2 regions of the Virgibacillus sp. Bac332 genome follow, and region 2 is predicted to be linked to the other one. Evidence: a T-box and tRNA genes for the amino acid it is inferred to sense, from the RefSeq annotation. Region 2 holds a T-box; the other holds one or more tRNA genes.
The links. A T-box is a leader RNA that pairs with one kind of tRNA and senses whether it is charged. The one in region 2 lies ahead of argS (arginine--tRNA ligase), so its partner is inferred to be a tRNA-Arg.
Positions count from the first base shown of each region.

Region 1 (10,849 bases), 960 kb from region 2:
GTCAAATATCCTTTTTCTTTTGCACAAACTTTACATACATGCACTTCCATCTTTTGTCCCTGAATCAATTGTGTAAAGTGCAGTGTAGCAGGTCGTTCATGACATTCCTGGCATTCCATTTGCATTCCCCCCTACTTATTCAAATACTTTAGCGTATTCAGCATCGTTGTAAGTATGCGCGCACGAATTTCATCTCGTAACGGCAATTGAAATGCGAGTGTATTTCTATCAATAGCACTCAGCATAATTTTTGCTTCGCGTTCTGTAATAAGATTTTCTTCCAATAGCCTTTCTAACACATCGACAGATTTTTGTTGAGAAACTGTTGGATTAATCATTTCAATTATTTCATTGATTAATTCTGATTTATCTTGATGAATTACTCGCATAATACGAATATATCCACCACCACCACGTTTACTCTCCACTATATATCCTTTTTCCACAGTAAAGCGCGTATTAATCACATAATTTATCTGTGAGGGGACACATTGAAATTGATCAGCGATCTCGCTTCGTTTAATTTCAATCACATTTTTTCCTTTAGCCTGAAGTATCTGTTTTAAATAATTTTCTATCACATCTGAAATATTACTCATATGCCCACCCCCTTTTTAGCTGCATCCTTTGACTTTGACTATCTTTGACTTTACCTTTATTATACGTCAAAATCGAGAAGATGCAAATACCTTGTTCTATGTTTATTCTAGACAAAAATCACCATTACGAAACCTATGAATGAACGAGATCTCTATCATTTCTTCTATTAAAAAAAGAACCTTACACCATATTATATGTTGTAAAGTTCTTCTAGCAGCCCCATTTACTTAAGCTCAGATATATTTTTCACATGATCTACTTTAGAAATTTCCTCAAATAAAGAAATTCGATCTAGATCTGGCTTTCTTTCTATTTTAATAAAAATATTTCGCAAGTCGTTTTCTATTTTAATAATCTCTACTTTTTTTATGGTTAAATCGAATTTTTCCAACGCTGAAACAAGCTCATTCACCTTTAGATCGGGTAAGGTGACAATCTCAATTAAGTGGGAAGTCCCCCCCTTTGTAAATAGTCGCTCAAAATTATTAAGAAAAATTAAACTTAGTAAAATGATAAATGTCGTAAAAACAGCAGCTGCGTACATGCCGGCACCAACCACAAGCCCTATACCAGCAACTGTCCATATGGAAGCAGCAGTTGTTAAACCGCGAATTGCGCCACCATAAACAATAATTGTTCCTGCTCCCAGAAAACCTATCCCGCTTATTACATAGGATGGTATTCTCGCAGGATCGAATCGAACGTTATCATACTCCATAAATGACTCAAATCCAAATAAGGAAAGTAGCATCATTAAACAGGCTCCGACCCCAACTAAGATATGTGTGCGAAAACCGGCTGAATGATTCTTTACTTCTCTTTCAAATCCAATTAACCCAGAAAGAACTAACGCAATTAATACACGTAACATAATAAGATAAAAATGATCACCCAATAATTCGTCTAAAAAAGCTTGCAATTTTCGCACCCCCCTGTCCATTTTTCCCTTCATTTTACATGAATCTAAATAAAAGGTATAGTGGCATCTTTTTATATTTTTCTCTTATATATATGATTAAACCTTGCTATTTATCATAATACTACTGGCCAAATATTTTACATAAGAACAAATGGAGCGAGTCAACGGAGGTAAAGGAATCACGGTGAGCTTGCGAGCCGATGATGACTTAGATTAGGGTTATTCGTGAAGTTACCTTGTTTCTGGGTGCTAGAGCCGGGTGGACGCGGCTCAACACGCCCATATTTATACACAGGATCAAATTTAATTAACTCCTAGACTACAAAAAAGACTGAGTAAAAAAATTCACTCAGTCTTCCTTCTTGTTCGCCTGGCGGCGTCCTACTCTTGCAGGGGCAAAGCCCCAACTACCATCGGCGCTGGAGAGCTTAACTTCTGTGTTCGGCATGGGAACAGGTGTGACCTCTCCGCTATTGCTACCAGACCTAAAGGATGTAGATCGTTCTGTGTTGTTTCAGAACGTCCTTCTTCTTAAGGACAAGTTATATTATATGCAGTTTCCTGAGAAAATGCAAGGATTTTTTTGTACCCTAAAAACTAAATAAGAGATCATTCAACGACAACCAAAAGAAGTTAGTTAAGTCCTCGATCGATTAGTATCCGTCAGCTCCACGTGTCACCACGCTTCCACCTCGAACCTATCAACCTCATCATCTCTGAGGGATCTTACTCACTTGAAGTGATGGGAAGTCTCATCTTGAGGGGGGCTTCATGCTTAGATGCTTTCAGCACTTATCCCTGCCACACGTAGCTACCCAGCTATGCTCCTGGCGGAACAACTGGTACACCAGCGGTGTGTCCATCCCGGTCCTCTCGTACTAAGGACAGCTCCTCTCAAACTTCCAACGCCCACGACGGATAGGGACCGAACTGTCTCACGACGTTCTGAACCCAGCTCGCGTACCGCTTTAATGGGCGAACAGCCCAACCCTTGGGACCGACTACAGCCCCAGGATGCGATGAGCCGACATCGAGGTGCCAAACCTCCCCGTCGATGTGAACTCTTGGGGGAGATAAGCCTGTTATCCCCGGGGTAGCTTTTATCCGTTGAGCGATGGCCCTTCCATGCGGAACCACCGGATCACTAAGCCCGACTTTCGTCCCTGCTCGACTTGTAGGTCTCGCAGTCAAGCTCCCTTCTGCCTTTACACTCTGCGAATGATTTCCAACCATTCTGAGGGAACCTTTGGGCGCCTCCGTTACCTTTTGGGAGGCGACCGCCCCAGTCAAACTGCCCGCCTGACACTGTCTCCGAACCGGATCACGGTCCTGGGTTAGAAGGTTCGTACAGCCAGGGTGGTATCCCACGGATGCCTCCACGTAAGCTAGCGCTCACGATTCGATGGCTCCCACCTATCCTGTACAAGCTGTACCAACATTCAATATCAGGCTACAGTAAAGCTCCACGGGGTCTTTCCGTCCTGTCGCGGGTAATGTGCATCTTCACACATAGTATAATTTCACCGGGTCTCTCGTTGAGACAGTGCCCAAGTCGTTGCACCTTTCGTGCGGGTCGGAACTTACCCGACAAGGAATTTCGCTACCTTAGGACCGTTATAGTTACGGCCGCCGTTTACTGGGGCTTCGGTTCTACGCTTCGCACAAAAGTGCTAACGCTTCCCCTTAACCTTCCAGCACCGGGCAGGTGTCAGCCCCTATACTTCGCCTTTCGGCTTCGCAGAGACCTGTGTTTTTGCTAAACAGTCGCTTGGGCCTATTCACTGCGGCTCCTCGGCAAAGGAGCACCCCTTCTCCCGAAGTTACGGGGTCATTTTGCCGAGTTCCTTAACGAGAGTTCTCCCGCTCACCTTAGGATTCTCTCCTCGCCTACCTGTGTCGGTTTGCGGTACGGGCACCTATGAACTCACTAGAGGCTTTTCTTGGCAGTGTGAAATCAGGAACTTCGGTACTCTATTTCCCTCCCCGTTACAGCTTGAAATCGTCGAACGGATTTGCCTATTCGACTTCCTCACTGCTTGGGCGCACACATCCATCGGTGCGCTTTCCTTATCCTTCTGCGTCCCCCCATCGTTCAAACGCTCATGAGGTGGTACAGGAATATCTACCTGTTGTCCATCGCCTACGCCTTTCGGCCTCGGCTTAGGTCCCGACTAACCCTGAGAGGACGAGCCTTCCTCAGGAAACCTTAGGCATTCGGTGAAAGAGATTCTCACTCTTTTTTCGCTACTCATACCGGCATTCTCACTTCTAAGCGCTCCACCAGTCCTCACGGTCTGACTTCACAGCACTTAGAACGCTCTCCTACCATTGTTCGTAAGAACAATCCGCAGCTTCGGTGATACGTTTAGCCCCGGTACATTTTCGGCGCAGAGTCACTCGACCAGTGAGCTATTACGCACTCTTTAAATGGTGGCTGCTTCTAAGCCAACATCCTGGTTGTCTAAGCAACTCCACATCCTTTTCCACTTAACGTATACTTTGGGACCTTAGCTGGCGGTCTGGGCTGTTTCCCTTTCGACTATGAACCTTATCACCCATAGTCTGACTCCCAAGGCAAAGTAGCTGGCATTCGGAGTTTGACTGAATTCGGTAACCCGGTGAGGGCCCCTAGTCCAATCAGTGCTCTACCTCCAGTACTCGTTCCTTGAGGCTAGCCCTAAAGCTATTTCGGAGAGAACCAGCTATCTCCGTGTTCGATTGGCATTTCACCCCTACCCACACCTCATCCCCGCATTTTTCAACATACGTGGGTTCGGGCCTCCAGTCAGTGTTACCTGACCTTCACCCTGGACATGGGTAGATCACACGGTTTCGGGTCTACGACCGCATACTATGTCGCCCTATTCAGACTCGCTTTCGCTGCGGCTCCGTGTCTTCCACTTAACCTTGCATACGATCGTAACTCGCCGGTCCATTCTACAAAAGGTACGCCGTCACCCATTAACGGGCTTCGACTACTTGTAGGCACACGGTTTCAGGTTCTCTTTCACTCCCCTCCCGGGGTGCTTTTCACCTTTCCCTCACGGTACTGGTTCACTATCGGTCACTAGGGAGTATTTAGCCTTGGGAGATGGTCCTCCCGGATTCCGACGGAATTCCACGTGTTCCGCCGTACTCAGGATCCACTCCGGAGGAAATTCTCTTTCGATTACAGGGCTCTTACCTCCTATGGCGGATCTTTCCAGATCGCTTCATCTAAAGAATTTCTTGGTAACTCCAATGGAGTGTCCTACAACCCCAGAAGGCAAGCCTTCTGGTTTGGGCTAATTCCGTTTCGCTCGCCGCTACTCAGGAAATCGCGTTTGCTTTCTCTTCCTCCGGGTACTGAGATGTTTCAGTTCCCCGGGTATGCCTCCTCTACCCTATGTATTCAGATAGAAGTACTGCTCCATTACGAACAGTGGGTTCCCCCATTCGGAAATTCCCGGATCAACGTCTACTTACGACTCCCCGGGACATATCGGTGTTAGTCCCGTCCTTCATCGGCTCCTAGTGCCAAGGCATCCACCGTGCGCCCTTATTCACTTAACTAGCTTTCTATGAATAAGCGTACTTATTTATCGCCTTAACTTTTGGTTTTCTAGCTTCCGCTCATAGCGATTAGCATGACTTCCTTCCTCTTCGTACGATAAGTCAACATCGATTCACTTACGTTTATCGTGTTTCCTTTATCTCCTGCGAGTCAGTCCAGTCTGTACATCGCTAAACATTCGCTTCCGCTTTTAGTTTGATGTCGTTGTTACTCTTATTTAGTTTTCAAGGTACAAACTTCCACAGGATGTGGTGACTTCTGCGTTCGTCACAGGACGTGACGGATCTTAACAGAAGATCCTTTCACCCTTGAGAGACATCATTTACTCTCTCAAAACTGAACCAAACAACCAAGTATGTCCTTACAAACCATTCGTAAAGAATGGTTCGCGTTCCGTAATTATCCTTAGAAAGGAGGTGATCCAGCCGCACCTTCCGATACGGCTACCTTGTTACGACTTCACCCCAATCATTGGTCCCACCTTCGGCGGCTGGCTCCAAAAGGTTACCTCACCGACTTCGGGTGTTACCAACTCTCGTGGTGTGACGGGCGGTGTGTACAAGGCCCGGGAACGTATTCACCGCGGCATGCTGATCCGCGATTACTAGCGATTCCGGCTTCATGCAGGCGAGTTGCAGCCTGCAATCCGAACTGAGAATGGTTTTATGGGATTTGCTTGACCTCGCGGCTTCGCTGCCCTTTGTTCCATCCATTGTAGCACGTGTGTAGCCCAGGTCATAAGGGGCATGATGATTTGACGTCATCCCCACCTTCCTCCGGTTTGTCACCGGCAGTCACCTTAGAGTGCCCAACTAAATGCTGGCAACTAAGATCAAGGGTTGCGCTCGTTGCGGGACTTAACCCAACATCTCACGACACGAGCTGACGACAACCATGCACCACCTGTCACTCTGTCCCCGAAGGGAACATCCTATCTCTAGGATTGGCAGAGGATGTCAAGACCTGGTAAGGTTCTTCGCGTTGCTTCGAATTAAACCACATGCTCCACCGCTTGTGCGGGCCCCCGTCAATTCTTTTGAGTTTCAGCCTTGCGGCCGTACTCCCCAGGCGGAGTGCTTAATGCGTTAACTTCAGCACTAAGGGGCGGAAACCCCCTAACACCTAGCACTCATCGTTTACGGCGTGGACTACCAGGGTATCTAATCCTGTTCGCTCCCCACGCTTTCGCACCTCAGCGTCAGTTACAGACCAGAGAGTCGCCTTCGCCACTGGTGTTCCTCCACATCTCTACGCATTTCACCGCTACACGTGGAATTCCACTCTCCTCTTCTGTACTCAAGTCCTCCAGTTTCCAATGGCCCTCCACGGTTAAGCCGTGGGCTTTCACATCAGACTTAAAGGACCGCCTGCGCGCGCTTTACGCCCAATAATTCCGGACAACGCTTGCCCCCTACGTATTACCGCGGCTGCTGGCACGTAGTTAGCCGGGGCTTTCTGGTCAGGTACCGTCAAGGTGCCGCCCTATTTGAACGGCACTTGTTCTTCCCTGACAACAGAGTTTTACGATCCGAAAACCTTCATCACTCACGCGGCGTTGCTCCGTCAGACTTTCGTCCATTGCGGAAGATTCCCTACTGCTGCCTCCCGTAGGAGTCTGGGCCGTGTCTCAGTCCCAGTGTGGCCGATCACCCTCTCAGGTCGGCTACGCATCGTCGCCTTGGTAAGCCGTTACCTTACCAACTAGCTAATGCGCCGCGGGCCCATCTGTAAGTGACAGCTAAAAGCCGCCTTTCAACTTCTCGTTATGCAACGAAAAGTATTATCCGGTATTAGCCCCGGTTTCCCGGGGTTATCCCAATCTTACAGGCAGGTTGCCCACGTGTTACTCACCCGTCCGCCGCTCGTTCCACAGGCGTCACCTCCGGAGAGGATCTGCCTGCTTCCCGCGCTCGACTTGCATGTATTAGGCACGCCGCCAGCGTTCGTCCTGAGCCAAGATCAAACTCTCCAAAAAAGTTTGTTCATAATTAACACCGTTAATTATGATGTCTTAGCTTGCTCCAGAAGTTTCCTTCTGGTTATTTTCAAGAAAAAACAGTTGCATGTTTTTCTCTTGACATACTGGTTGTTTTGTTCAGTTTTCAAAGAGCAAATATTGGTGGAGCCTAGCGGGATCGAACCGCTGACCTCCTGCGTGCAAGGCAGGCGCTCTCCCAGCTGAGCTAAGGCCCCATATAATGGTCGGGAAGACAGGATTTGAACCTGCGACCCCATGGTCCCAAACCATGTGCTCTACCAAGCTGAGCTACTTCCCGAAAAAATGGCGCGCCCGAGAGGAGTCGAACCCCTAACCTCTTGATCCGTAGTCAAACGCTCTATCCAATTGAGCTACGGGCGCTTATGGTGCCGAGGGCCGGACTCGAACCGGCACGGTGGAAACCCACCGCAGGATTTTAAGTCCTGTGCGTCTGCCAATTCCGCCACCCCGGCTTGGCTTGGAGCGGAAGACGGGATTCGAACCCGCGACCCCCACCTTGGCAAGGTGATGTTCTACCACTGAACTACTTCCGCAATACAATATATTTTTATGAATGGTGCGGGTGGAGGGAGTCGAACCCCCACGTCCGAAGACACTAGATCCTAAGTCTAGCGCGTCTGCCAGTTCCGCCACACCCGCAAAATTATATTATTATGGTGAGCCATGGAGGATTCGAACCTCCGACCCTCTGATTAAAAGTCAGATGCTCTACCGACTGAGCTAATGGCTCATAAATTTTTAATTCTAGAAGTTCTAGCGAACTAATAACTCGTACATAATTAACAAGTATAATGAAAATGGTGCCGGCCAGAGGACTTGAACCCCCAACCTACTGATTACAAGTCAGTTGCTCTACCAGTTGAGCTAGGCCGGCTTTATGGTGGAGGATGCAGGGCTCGAACCTGCGACCCCTTGCTTGTAAGGCAAGTGCTCTCCCAGCTGAGCTAATCCTCCGATGCACTATGTGCAACGCATAAATAAATTGCGTTTTGAATTAAAAATTAAGTATAATGCCTGGCGGCGTCCTACTCTTGCAGGGGCAAAGCCCCAACTACCATCGGCGCTGGAGAGCTTAACTTCTGTGTTCGGCATGGGAACAGGTGTGACCTCTCCGCTATTGCTACCAGACCTAAAGGATGTAGATCGTTCTGTGTTGTTTCAGAACGTCCTTCTTCTTAAGGACAAGTTATATTATATGCAGTTTCCTGAGAAAATGCAAGGATTTTTTTGTACCCTAAAAACTAAATAAGAGATCATTCAACGACAACCAAAAGAAGTTAGTTAAGTCCTCGATCGATTAGTATCCGTCAGCTCCACGTGTCACCACGCTTCCACCTCGAACCTATCAACCTCATCATCTCTGAGGGATCTTACTCACTTGAAGTGATGGGAAGTCTCATCTTGAGGGGGGCTTCATGCTTAGATGCTTTCAGCACTTATCCCTGCCACACGTAGCTACCCAGCTATGCTCCTGGCGGAACAACTGGTACACCAGCGGTGTGTCCATCCCGGTCCTCTCGTACTAAGGACAGCTCCTCTCAAACTTCCAACGCCCACGACGGATAGGGACCGAACTGTCTCACGACGTTCTGAACCCAGCTCGCGTACCGCTTTAATGGGCGAACAGCCCAACCCTTGGGACCGACTACAGCCCCAGGATGCGATGAGCCGACATCGAGGTGCCAAACCTCCCCGTCGATGTGAACTCTTGGGGGAGATAAGCCTGTTATCCCCGGGGTAGCTTTTATCCGTTGAGCGATGGCCCTTCCATGCGGAACCACCGGATCACTAAGCCCGACTTTCGTCCCTGCTCGACTTGTAGGTCTCGCAGTCAAGCTCCCTTCTGCCTTTACACTCTGCGAATGATTTCCAACCATTCTGAGGGAACCTTTGGGCGCCTCCGTTACCTTTTGGGAGGCGACCGCCCCAGTCAAACTGCCCGCCTGACACTGTCTCCGAACCGGATCACGGTCCTGGGTTAGAAGGTTCGTACAGCCAGGGTGGTATCCCACGGATGCCTCCACGTAAGCTAGCGCTCACGATTCGATGGCTCCCACCTATCCTGTACAAGCTGTACCAACATTCAATATCAGGCTACAGTAAAGCTCCACGGGGTCTTTCCGTCCTGTCGCGGGTAATGTGCATCTTCACACATAGTATAATTTCACCGGGTCTCTCGTTGAGACAGTGCCCAAGTCGTTGCACCTTTCGTGCGGGTCGGAACTTACCCGACAAGGAATTTCGCTACCTTAGGACCGTTATAGTTACGGCCGCCGTTTACTGGGGCTTCGGTTCTACGCTTCGCACAAAAGTGCTAACGCTTCCCCTTAACCTTCCAGCACCGGGCAGGTGTCAGCCCCTATACTTCGCCTTTCGGCTTCGCAGAGACCTGTGTTTTTGCTAAACAGTCGCTTGGGCCTATTCACTGCGGCTCCTCGGCAGAGGAGCACCCCTTCTCCCGAAGTTACGGGGTCATTTTGCCGAGTTCCTTAACGAGAGTTCTCCCGCTCACCTTAGGATTCTCTCCTCGCCTACCTGTGTCGGTTTGCGGTACGGGCACCTATGAACTCACTAGAGGCTTTTCTTGGCAGTGTGAAATCAGGAACTTCGGTACTCTATTTCCCTCCCCGTTACAGCTTGAAATCGTCGAACGGATTTGCCTATTCGACTTCCTCACTGCTTGGGCGCACACATCCATCGGTGCGCTTTCCTTATCCTTCTGCGTCCCCCCATCGTTCAAACGCTCATGAGGTGGTACAGGAATATCTACCTGTTGTCCATCGCCTACGCCTTTCGGCCTCGGCTTAGGTCCCGACTAACCCTGAGAGGACGAGCCTTCCTCAGGAAACCTTAGGCATTCGGTGAAAGAGATTCTCACTCTTTTTTCGCTACTCATACCGGCATTCTCACTTCTAAGCGCTCCACCAGTCCTCACGGTCTGACTTCACAGCACTTAGAACGCTCTCCTACCATTGTTCGTAAGAACAATCCGCAGCTTCGGTGATACGTTTAGCCCCGGTACATTTTCGGCGCAGAGTCACTCGACCAGTGAGCTATTACGCACTCTTTAAATGGTGGCTGCTTCTAAGCCAACATCCTGGTTGTCTAAGCAACTCCACATCCTTTTCCACTTAACGTATACTTTGGGACCTTAGCTGGCGGTCTGGGCTGTTTCCCTTTCGACTATGAACCTTATCACCCATAGTCTGACTCCCAAGGCAAAGTAGCTGGCATTCGGAGTTTGACTGAATTCGGTAACCCGGTGAGGGCCCCTAGTCCAATCAGTGCTCTACCTCCAGTACTCGTTCCTTGAGGCTAGCCCTAAAGCTATTTCGGAGAGAACCAGCTATCTCCGTGTTCGATTGGCATTTCACCCCTACCCACACCTCATCCCCGCATTTTTCAACATACGTGGGTTCGGGCCTCCAGTCAGTGTTACCTGACCTTCACCCTGGACATGGGTAGATCACACGGTTTCGGGTCTACGACCGCATACTATGTCGCCCTATTCAGACTCGCTTTCGCTGCGGCTCCGTGTCTTCCACTTAACCTTGCATACGATCGTAACTCGCCGGTCCATTCTACAAAAGGTACGCCGTCACCCATTAACGGGCTTCGACTACTTGTAGGCACACGGTTTCAGGTTCTCTTTCACTCCCCTCCCGGGGTGCTTTTCACCTTTCCCTCACGGTACTGGTTCACTATCGGTCACTAGGGAGTATTTAGCCTTGGGAGATGGTCCTCCCGGATTCCGACGGAATTCCACGTGTTCCGCCGT
Region 1 covers NZ_CP033046.1:1,149,494-1,160,342, reverse strand. Annotated here, with positions in the region: gene D9782_RS05495 (protein-arginine kinase activator protein McsA) at 1-119, opposite strand, end outside; gene D9782_RS05490 (CtsR family transcriptional regulator) at 132-599, opposite strand; gene D9782_RS05485 (MgtC/SapB family protein) at 824-1,471, opposite strand; rRNA gene rrf (5S ribosomal RNA) at 1,888-2,003, opposite strand; rRNA gene D9782_RS05475 (23S ribosomal RNA) at 2,153-5,071, opposite strand; rRNA gene D9782_RS05470 (16S ribosomal RNA) at 5,482-7,047, opposite strand; tRNA gene D9782_RS05465 (tRNA-Ala) at 7,190-7,265, opposite strand; tRNA gene D9782_RS05460 (tRNA-Pro) at 7,272-7,348, opposite strand; tRNA gene D9782_RS05455 (tRNA-Arg) at 7,355-7,431, opposite strand; tRNA gene D9782_RS05450 (tRNA-Leu) at 7,435-7,523, opposite strand; tRNA gene D9782_RS05445 (tRNA-Gly) at 7,530-7,604, opposite strand; tRNA gene D9782_RS05440 (tRNA-Leu) at 7,626-7,710, opposite strand; tRNA gene D9782_RS05435 (tRNA-Lys) at 7,726-7,801, opposite strand; tRNA gene D9782_RS05430 (tRNA-Thr) at 7,870-7,945, opposite strand; tRNA gene D9782_RS05425 (tRNA-Val) at 7,950-8,025, opposite strand; rRNA gene rrf (5S ribosomal RNA) at 8,084-8,199, opposite strand; rRNA gene D9782_RS05415 (23S ribosomal RNA) at 8,349-10,849, opposite strand, start outside.
Region 1: it encodes a tRNA-Arg, which carries the amino acid that the T-box ahead of argS (arginine--tRNA ligase) is inferred to sense. The anticodon was not compared.

Region 2 (10,849 bases):
ACGGATTAATAACCGTTCTGTTTGGATATATAGTGAAACTTCAATCAGTTGGGGGTTTTGTTTATCCCCCACTGATTGTAAGTATCGCAAGGGTATGAGCTAAAGGCCGCCTTTGAACCAATCGGACATTTACTGACATCCGATCCCCCTCTTATGCATATATTGGTTTCTCTTTATTGCTTGAAGAGGGGATCTTACTGCCAATGATATGTGGGATAAAAATCCAGAATTTAGAGAAATGGTCCGTATCGGCAAATCATTGGGTATACACGTAGACTGCAGGAAAATACTCGATAGGCTCCGATATGTGATACTTACCATTACCAGACTATAACTCTCAGAACCCTCGGCATAGCAAACTGTTTTCTAAACCATTAATAATGGAAGAAGTCACATCTGTTCTGGTGCTTTTATTCCCAATAGGCGCAATCCTTCTTTAATTACGACCGCAGTACAGTGGACAAGTGCAATTCTCTGCTCTTGTTGTTCATCTTCAGTTAATATTTGTTGATTAGCATAATATTTGTTGAATTCTCTACAAAGGTCTAATAAATAACTTGCTAATATAGATGGCTTTCCTTGATCAAGACAATGTTGAATATTAAATGGAAAATTATATAACTGTTTGATTACCGACCAGCTATTTTCTTCCTCTAACCCTATAATATTTCCCGCCATAACTTTTTCACTCTTACGTAATATTGAGCATGCTCGTGCATGTGTATACTGAATGTATGGCCCTGTTGCTCCTTCAAACCGAAGCATTTCTTCAAGAGAAAACTCTACATTATGTTGTCGATCTGTTTTCAAATCATGAAATATAACAGCACCGATACCAACATCTTTGGCAATTTCTGATTGGTTCTCTAGGTTGGGATTTCTATCTTTTATTTTTTCTGCTGCTAACATCACTGCTTCTTCCAACACTTTCTCTAATAAAACCACTTTTCCTTTTCTAGTAGACATTTTCTTACCATCTTTTAGAATAAATCCAAAAGGTAAATGTTGCATATTCCCTGCCCAATTTAATCCTAGTTTCTTAAGTACTAGGAACACTTGTTGAAAATGCAAGCTTTGTTCGTGTCCTACGACATAAATAGATTTTGCAAATTGATACTTGTTATAACGATAAATTGCAGCAGTTAAGTCTCTCGTAGCATAAAGTGTTGCACCATCTGATTTTTTGATAAGACAGGGTGGCAAATCATGTTCATCAAGACGAACAACATCTGCTCCATCGGACTTAGTTAACAAACCTTTAGACTTTAATATATTTACTGTTTCATCCATTTTATCATTATAAAATGCTTCTCCATCATAGGAATCAAAGTATACGTCAAGCAAGTCATATATCTTTTTAAATTCTTTTAATGATTCTTCCTTAAACCAATTCCATAACTTTGTTGCTTTAACATCCCTTTTTTCCAATTTTAAAAACCACTTTCTTGCTTCAGTCTCTAAGGATTGATCGTTATTAGCTTCTTTATGAAAATTCACATAAAGATTTAGTAACTCCTGAATTGGATTTACCTCAATTTGCTCATCATCTCCCCAGTAATAATAAGCAGCAATTAGTTTTCCAAATTGCGTACCCCAGTCACCAAGATGATTAATTCTTACCGGGTTATAACCACATTTTTCTAAAATGTTTGCATAGGAATTACCTATCACGGTTGAGCGCAAATGTCCCATAGAAAAAGGCTTTGCAATATTTGGAGAAGAAAAATCAATTGTAATATTCTCGCCATTACCTATTTTTAATGATCCAAATCTACTTCCTTGCTGTAATATAGTATTCATTACATTTTTACTAACTACCGTTTTATTTAGGAAGCAATTGAGATAAGGTCCATTTGCAACCACTTGTTCAAAAAGCGGATGTTTCATTTTAATAGCGATTTTTTTAGCAGTATTAGCGGGATTCTCTTTCACATGTTTGGCAAGAACGAAACATGGAAATGCTAAGTCGCCTTGCTTATTATATTTAGGGATTTCAATTTGCTTCTTTACGTCTAATAGGGTTAATAATTCATTAGAATGTTTCACAATTTCATTAGCAAACACTTGTTTTAATTCCATTTCTCTCTCTCCTTTTATCTAAATAAAAAATCTCGCCTCCATATAGAGACGAGATTTACCCGCGGTACCACCCTGATTATTCCTAAGAATCTGACTTTAATGTATAACGATCATTACCCGTCCATCCCTACTCATGTTCAAGATGGCTTCTCAGAAGTCCGGTTCATTACAACGTAACTATTAGGCTCGCACCATATCCTAACTCGCTTTAGTTACTATCATAATTACTCTCTTCTTCACAGAATTAATTATTATTTTCGTTATCATACCTAAATTACTGCTTACTGTCAATTTTGATTTGATGGTTTTTACCATTCTGTCTTCAAAAGTACATAATAATACTCATCTCACCATTCATCAACATGAGGGATACAAGCATTAAAGAATCTTACTCTTCGCATATCCAGCTTTTCCATCACTGTACATGACGTCATATTTTCTGGCTGATAGGTCGCGGTAATTCTTTATAATTTCAGCTTTTCAAATACGTAGTTCAGAACAGATCGTGCAGCTTGAGTGGCATAACCATGTTTATCCCCCACTTATTGTTCATGCCACAAGGATATGACCTAAAGAGACCTTTGAACAATCGGACATATAACTGGCAGGGGGCTTACTGCCAGTTATATATGGGAGACATTTTCTACGCCTCCTCGTTGCTATGTTCACCCTTAATGTAACCTGATTATTGGTTAGCACTCACGTTGATTTTGACCAGCAACGGATTCTTCCTGCTTTAAAATATCTGAAACTACATCCTGAATCGTAACATTTTCCAATGACTTTTCTAATGCACGCTGCGCGGATGAAAATAATGGCTCAATAGCCGTTTGAATATTTCTTCCAACAAGACAGGAAGGGTTTGGACTTTCATGTCTTCCAAATAAATCTTTTTCTTGGACTACATTAACCGCCTTGTATACATCAAGTAAGGTGATATCAGATAAATCCTTGGCTAGTTCGGCACCAGCCACACCTGGGCGAACGTTTACTAACTGAGCTTTCTTAAGCATACCTATAATTTTTCTTATAACGACGGGATTCGTATTCACACTTTTAGCTATATATTCAGATGTATTAACATCTTCCTGGTTAATTCCAAGTAGAGATAATATATGAATACCAACAGCAAAGCGACTACTAATAGACATAGTGTTTCATTCCTTTAATAGATATTTATTATAATTATATATGATCAAAGTTGTAATAAAAAGAGTTACAATCGTTAAACCTAATAGGAAAAATAATTAAAATAAGCTATTAACGCTTGACAACAATAAACTTGTAACTTATATTATTACATGTAACATAAATAGTTACAAATAATCATTCCTGGAGGTTGTTATAAATGAAGATTGGAATTATTGGTGCTAGCGGTAAATCCGGAAGCCTTATTTTAAAGGAGGCCGTAAAAAGAAACCACGATGTAACAGCAATCGTAAGAGATGCTAAAAAAGTATCGAATGATACAGTGAACGTAATCGAGAAAAATATTTTTGATATAAAAACGGAAGATATAAAGCCTTATGATGTCATAGTTAATGCATTTAATGCACCTCATGGTGAGGAGCACCAGCATATTGATGCTGGTAGAGTATTAATAAACGCACTAAAGCAAGCACCACATACACGATTAATAGTGGTTGGGGGAGCTGGAAGCTTATTTGCTGATGAAAATAAAAGTACGCTCTTATTAGATACCCCTGATTTTCCGAAAGCATACCTTCCTACTGCTTCAAATATGGGAGAAAACCTTAAAGAACTACAAAATACAGCGGGGATTCAATGGACCTATATTAGCCCTGCTGCCATCTTTGATCCAGAAGGTCAACGGACTGGTTCATACCGATTAGGGAAAGACACGCTGATGCTAAATAATAAAGGCGAAAGTTACATTAGCTATGCAGACTATGCCATTAGTGTAGTGGATGAAATCGAAAATCCTCAACATGAAAATGAGCGTTTTACAGTAGTAGGAGAAGCTAAATAAAGATAAACTCAATTACGATCGGAACGTGGAGCTGTTTTGTCCATCAATAAACAAAACAGCTCCATTTATATGTGGGATAAAAAGGGGGAACGTAAACAGTTGAAAAGATCTTATCTAAATCATGTCATCTATATATAAATCTAGAAGATGGTATAGAGGACATAAACTAAAAACTCTGTCCATTCTGATGGAGAACAATACACTTCGCTATCTCCGGTAATATACGTAGCCTCCTTTTAAAAAAGAACACTTTTTTCTGCGTACGATATTATCGCTGCCGAAGGTTACCTTATCCTATCATAAAAAGACATTGTTAAACCCAGATAGTGTCAACGCGAGGGGGCTTACCAGCCACTACAGAGAGCTTAGTTGTACGGACCATCATTTTTATTTTTTAAAAATATACTCTTACATTTAAAATATACTCCTATTATTTCTATATAAGGTATTTTATTGTAATTATGGTACATAATACCCTTTGTTTTCTTAACTATTTTTCATTTGCTGTGGGCCAAAATGCGTGTAAACACTGTCGAATTTCACAACCTTTTGACTTTCTTTGTTGAATCTATTGCATTTTATCACGGAAATAATCATACTTATTTTTGTGTGTTTGAGACTTACGCCCTAACAATTTGTTAATGATGAAAGGAAGATTTAAGAAGATGGAAATTATTGAATCAAAATCTACTAATTTAAGTAAGAGAATTGATAGTAAGAAAAGAGAGATGATTGAGCTTGGTTTAAAGTATGGATTAACAGATAGCAGAACCATCCGTTGCAGCCAACAGCTCGATTCCCTTTTAAATATGCAAACAAGCATGAAAAAATTATATCTTGTCGGGTTAGTTGTAGGAATGAACTGAATGACTTTTCATTCATTCCCTGTAGTATACATAGATCGAATCTTTTCTAAATCATCTAAAATCTGGTTAACATCCTCTTGTTTTAAATAGATTGGCATTTGATCATATAGCGTTAATACTTGACCAGTTTCATTATTGGTTTGATTCAAATAATCATGCAGCTTGTTCAATTGATATTCGGTGAGAACAGATTCCGTAGATAACTGTTTAAACTGCTTCCACTCAAATTCATTTGTTTCTAGATCTAAATCACCAGAAATAAGCTGACCAGTAAACTTCAAATTTATCAACTCCACTTAGATATTTCTTTTAGCTTATCCGATTCACATAAATATATGCTCTAGAGCTTGAGTTAAGCATTGCGTCCTATCTTGGTGTGATAAACTAAAGCTTCAATCAGTTGGGGGATTGTTATCCCCCACTTATCAATATTGATTTCACTTAATTGCTTGAAGTAGGGATATTACTACCAGTTATCTGTGAGATAGAGAGGATAGGACAAAACACAACTTCTTTACTCAAAATACGAATAATCATGTTATCAATAGGGGGATCATCGCCGCACCGTGAAAATATACGCGCTTTCAGCGGGCACGGTCTCAGCTAACTCGATAAATAAAAACACGTTACCAAGGGAGCTTCGGACTCGTGCTGTTCCTGCCGGAGTCAAATTATTTATTAATAAGAAAAACTGAGCAAAATTCGCTCAGTCCTTATCACTACATGCTCAGATTTACGCTTCCTCTAGTAGCTATTATGGAATCACTCCGGCTGCCCACTTCCCTTTCCGTGGGGTTTGTCCTTCAGCTAACTTTTTTAGCAAAACCCGCTCAAAAAAGTGGATCTTCAGGTCAAACATTTCCCACAGGAGTTGAAGTGGCCGGCCTTCGCTATTATCAGGCTCTACAACGCTAGCATGAAGTAACACAGCTGCTTTTATACTCACGGATAACGATTTTCACTTTACCCATTGTAAAAAAAGTCAACCTATTACTTATGACAAGAATTGTTGCACATTCTCATAGCGGAGACTAATTACGTAGACTCCTGCGGGATTAGCGCGAGCCGAAAATCCACTTTGCAACGTGTTCTTCTTTGCAAAGTTAGTTGAGGCCGTGCCCGCGGAAAGCGAAGTAATTAGTCGGAGCATTGCCAATACACATCAAACATTTCAAAATAACTACTTGGCTTAACGCAGTCATTGCACTGATTTTATACTTTCTTAACTTAGAACAAAAGCGCAAGCGCCTGATTAGAAACGGAGCGACTGGAGCGAGTCAACGAAGATAAAGGAATTACGGTGAGCTTGCGAGCCGATGATAATTTAGCTTAGGGCGATCTGTGAAGTCGCCTAGCTTCTGGGCGCTTGCGCTTGACGCGGCTTTACACGCTCATATTTATCTACATGGGATAATTTTATAATTTTTCCTAGACTACGAGAAAAACGTACTGAGTAATACTCAATACGTTTTTCATGCTACAATATTTTATTTAAAAATTCCTTCGTTCGATCAGATTGAGGATTGGTAAAGATTTGGTCTGGTTCTCCTTCTTCGACAATAACACCATCATCCATAAAGATAACACGATCACCAACTTCTCTAGCGAATCCCATTTCATGTGTTACGACGAACATCGTCATTCCTTCTTTGGCAAGTTGTTTCATAACTTCTAGTACTTCTCCCACCAATTCAGGGTCTAATGCAGAAGTTGGTTCGTCAAATAGCATCATTTTTGGCTCCATTGCTAGTGCCCGAGCAATCGCAACCCGCTGTTGCTGCCCACCAGATAACTGCTGTGGATATTGGTCAGCCTTATCAGCTAAACCAACCTTCTCTAATAGCTTCATTGCTCGATTCCTTGCTTCTTTTGTACTTAAATGCCGTACTTTACAAGGAGCAAGCATTAAGTTCTCAATAACTTTTTTATGAGGGAATAGATTAAATTGCTGGAAAACCATTCCTACTTCCGTACGTACCAGATTTATGTTTACCTTTGGGTCATTTAAGTGGTTACCATCAACGATAACGTCCCCTTTCGTTATTGACTCAAGCATATTTAGACAACGAAGGAAGGTGCTTTTTCCTGATCCACTTGGTCCAATTACACAGACGACCTCAGATGGTTGGATTTCACAATTGATCCCTTTTAATACTTTGTTTTTGCCAAAGCTTTTATGCAAATCTTTTACCTCAATCATTGAATATCTAGTCTCCTTTCAATGACTCTTAGAATAAAGGATAATGTAAGTGTAATAGCAAGATAAAATACAGCAACTGTAGTGTATATCTCTACGGCATTAAAATGATTCGCAGCGATCAGTCTCCCTTGAAAAATTAATTCTGGAACTAGAATGACGGATAGGAGCGACGTATCCTTTATACTAATAATAAATTGGTTTCCTAATGGTGGGATCATTCGTTTGAAAGCCTGAGGCCAGATAATATAACGCATTGTTTGACTATGATTTAAGCCGAGAGAACGTCCTGCCTCTGCCTGCCCTCTATCAATTGATTGCACAGCACCTCTGACAATTTCTGCAATATATGCACCTGAATTTAGGGCAATTACAATAATACCGGCAATGATAGATTCAATTTCAAATCCGATAATTAGTGGAAGCGCAAAATAAATCCAAATAGCCTGTACTAATACCGGCGTACCTCGAATGATTTCCACATATACAGTAGATATCCCCTTTATAACCTTATTATTAGCTATTCTACCTAGACCGAATACCCCACCCAATATAAAACCAATGGCTAAGCCAACAACAGAAATCAATAATGTATAATATAACCCTGTAACTAATTCCGGGAGAAAGTCGATTACTTGAAGCCAATTAAATTCAACTGCCACCTTCGTCTCACCTCACTGTCAGAGAAAAACTAAGACCTACAGCGAAGTATAAGCCTTAGTTTTTCTCTACTTCTTTGTTTAGTTATTCTGGCTTTTTACCGAACCATTTTTCATAAATTTCATCGTATTTCCCATTTTCCTTCAGCGTTGCAAGTGCATCATTAATCGCTGTAACTAACTCTCCCTGTCCTTTAGAAATAGCTATACCATAATCTTCTGCTTGGTAAAGATCACCTACAACCTTTAGGTTATCTCCCTTTGTCTTGATATAATAATTAACATTTGGTGCATCATATAAAATAGCATCCGCACTACCATTTTCTACCGCCAAATATGCTTGGTCTAACTGTTCAAATTGACTTGCCTTCGCATTTTTAATATTTTCATTAATATACGTAGCACTAGTAGAACCAAGTCTAGTTGCTATAGTTTTCCCCTCAAGGTCTTCCATACTTTTTATGGAATCATTATCACTGCTGACCCCAATTGCTAAACCTGACTGATAGTATGGATCACTAAAGTCAACCTTCTTTTTTCGGTCTTCCTTTATACTAATACCAGCGACTGCAATATCAAAGGAACCAGTTTGTAGACCAGGGATAATACCATCGAAATTGGTTGTTTCTAATTCTATTTCAAATCCAACTTCATCAGCAATTGCCTTAATTAGTTCAATATCAAAACCTACATATTCACCATCTTCCTTAAATTCAAATGGCACGAACGAAGTATCACTTGCTACTGTATATGTATCTTTTAAACCACTCTCATCAGCATTTTTAGAACTATCGCCTTCTTTTTCTGCATCTCCTTCAGAAGAGCCACAGGCTACTAATAAACTAATAATCCCTAGCATTACGAAAAGGATGCTAAGTTGCTTCAGTCTGCTACTATTCATGAATAATCCCCCTCAGTTAGTAAAAAATGACTGCCACTTGTTCATAGTATCAAAGATAAGATTTTTTAAAAAATTCTAAATTTAGGGATAACGTCGAAAGAAATCGCCTCATGTAACATCTCGTGATAATAGTCAGAAAATGCGTATGTATAGTAGAAATAGCTTGCAAATACTGCAATACATTAAAAAATTCATACCTACGTATATAAAGTAAAACTTCAATCAGTTAGTGGTTTGCTTATCCCATACTGATTGTTCGTACCACAAAGGTATGACCTAAAGGCCTTTGAACCAATCGGATATTTACTGGCAGTCCATTGACACTTACCCATATTGGCTTCATTTTATTGCTGAAAATGGGGGGATTACTGCCAGTTATATGTGGGATAAATCCCCTTAGTGTTTGTATGACGAGCTATCATTCTCTATTGCTTTATATAATTACAGAACCTATATTTACCCATATAAGCTATACAATATTTTAAAAATGAAAGGCTATCCAACGAGTAATTATTACACGTCAAATAGCCTTTTCTATTGTTTCATTATTCTCCTAATACAGTTTTAGCGATTTTCTTATCTAAATCTTCAAAGTCATGATATGAAATGGTTTCATATAATTCCTTTCTTGTTTGCATGTCGTTCACACCATCTTTTTGTGTTCCTTCTTCTTTAATTAATTGAAAGATACGTTCATATGCCTTTGCTGCCACCCTTAAAGAAGTAACTGGATATATCACCATCTTAAAGCCCATACGCTGAAACTCATCAGCTGTTATATAAGGCGTTTTCCCAAACTCGGTCATATTCGCTAATAAAGGTACACTTATTCTTTCAGCAAACAAGCGGAATTCTTCATCTGTTTGTAGTGCCTCAGGGAAAATCGCATCTGCACCTGCATGAATATAAGCCTCTGCTCTTTCAATTGCTGCATCCAATCCTTCATTTGCTCGCGCATCTGTCCTTGCAACAATTACTAAAGATGGTGCTACCTTTTTAATCGCTTGTATTTTCTGTTCCATTTCTTCCTTGGTTACTAGCTGTTTTCCATTTAAATGACCACACTTTTTGGGTAACTGTTGATCTTCAATTTGAACTGCAGCTACATTTGCCTCAAACATTTCTTGTGCAGTTCGCGCAACATTCAACACACCACCAAATCCTGTATCAATATCAACGAGTACAGGTAAATTCGTAGCACGGATGAGGTCTCGTGCCCTATCCGCTATCTCTGTGGAAGTAACCATACCAAGATCAGGTAATCCTTTACTTGCTGTATATGCTCCTCCTGATAAGTATAAGGCAGAGAAGCCAGCATCTTTAGCAACAAGTGCTGCCATTGCATCATGTGCTCCAGGAATTTGTAAAATCGATTCTGCTTGCATCAATTCCTTGAATTGATTAGCAAGTTCTATCTGTGTTTTTGGTTGATCGACAATCCATGCCATACGTGATGTCCTCCTTCTTACTTCACCAATAATTCCATAAATTCATTAACATTCATGGCAGTAAGCTTTTTATAATCATAGCTCACAGCTTCAATCTGCTTTAATTGCTTGCTAGCATATTGTGTTGCCATGTTTTGGGCATATTTTTCGAGAATCTTTGGCACCGCTTCTTCTCTACGGAAACGATGTCCTAATGGGTATTCACAATCCACTTGTTCTGTCGAAGTTCCATCCTTAAAATGTACTTGAACAGCATTTGCTATGGATCGCTTGTTAGGATCTAAATAATCTTTAGTATAATTTTCGTTCTCGGAAACTACCATTTTTTCACGTAACATATCTACTCGAGGATCAGCTGCAACGTCATCTTCATAGTCTTCTGCAACAATATTCCCTTTTAATAAACCGATGGCAGTTATATATTGAAGGCAATGGTCACGGTCAGCCGGGTTGTTTAAAGGACCTTTTTTGTCAATTATACGAATTGCAGATTCATGGGTCGTAATAGTAATGTGATCAATCTCGTCGATGCGCCCCTTCACTTCTGGATGTAGCTTTACAGCTGCTTCAGCCGCCGTTTGGGCATGAAATTCAGCGGGATACGATACTTTAAATAATACATTTTCCATCACATAGCTATCGAATGGTTGTTTAACAGTTAGCTCTTGCTTATTAAACAGCACATCTTGAAAGCCCCAACCAGGAGCAC
Region 2 covers NZ_CP033046.1:2,105,882-2,116,730, reverse strand. Annotated here, with positions in the region: gene argS (arginine--tRNA ligase) at 391-2,079, opposite strand; T-box leader at 2,121-2,328, opposite strand; gene D9782_RS10145 (Rrf2 family transcriptional regulator) at 2,772-3,230, opposite strand; gene D9782_RS10140 (NAD(P)-dependent oxidoreductase) at 3,428-4,069, shown strand; gene D9782_RS10135 (aspartyl-phosphate phosphatase Spo0E family protein) at 4,711-4,935, shown strand; gene D9782_RS10130 (hypothetical protein) at 4,944-5,216, opposite strand; gene D9782_RS10125 (hypothetical protein) at 5,690-5,881, opposite strand; gene D9782_RS10120 (amino acid ABC transporter ATP-binding protein) at 6,413-7,135, opposite strand; gene D9782_RS10115 (amino acid ABC transporter permease) at 7,132-7,794, opposite strand; gene D9782_RS10110 (glutamine ABC transporter substrate-binding protein) at 7,877-8,692, opposite strand; gene prpB (methylisocitrate lyase) at 9,238-10,140, opposite strand; gene prpD (2-methylcitrate dehydratase) at 10,158-10,849, opposite strand, start outside.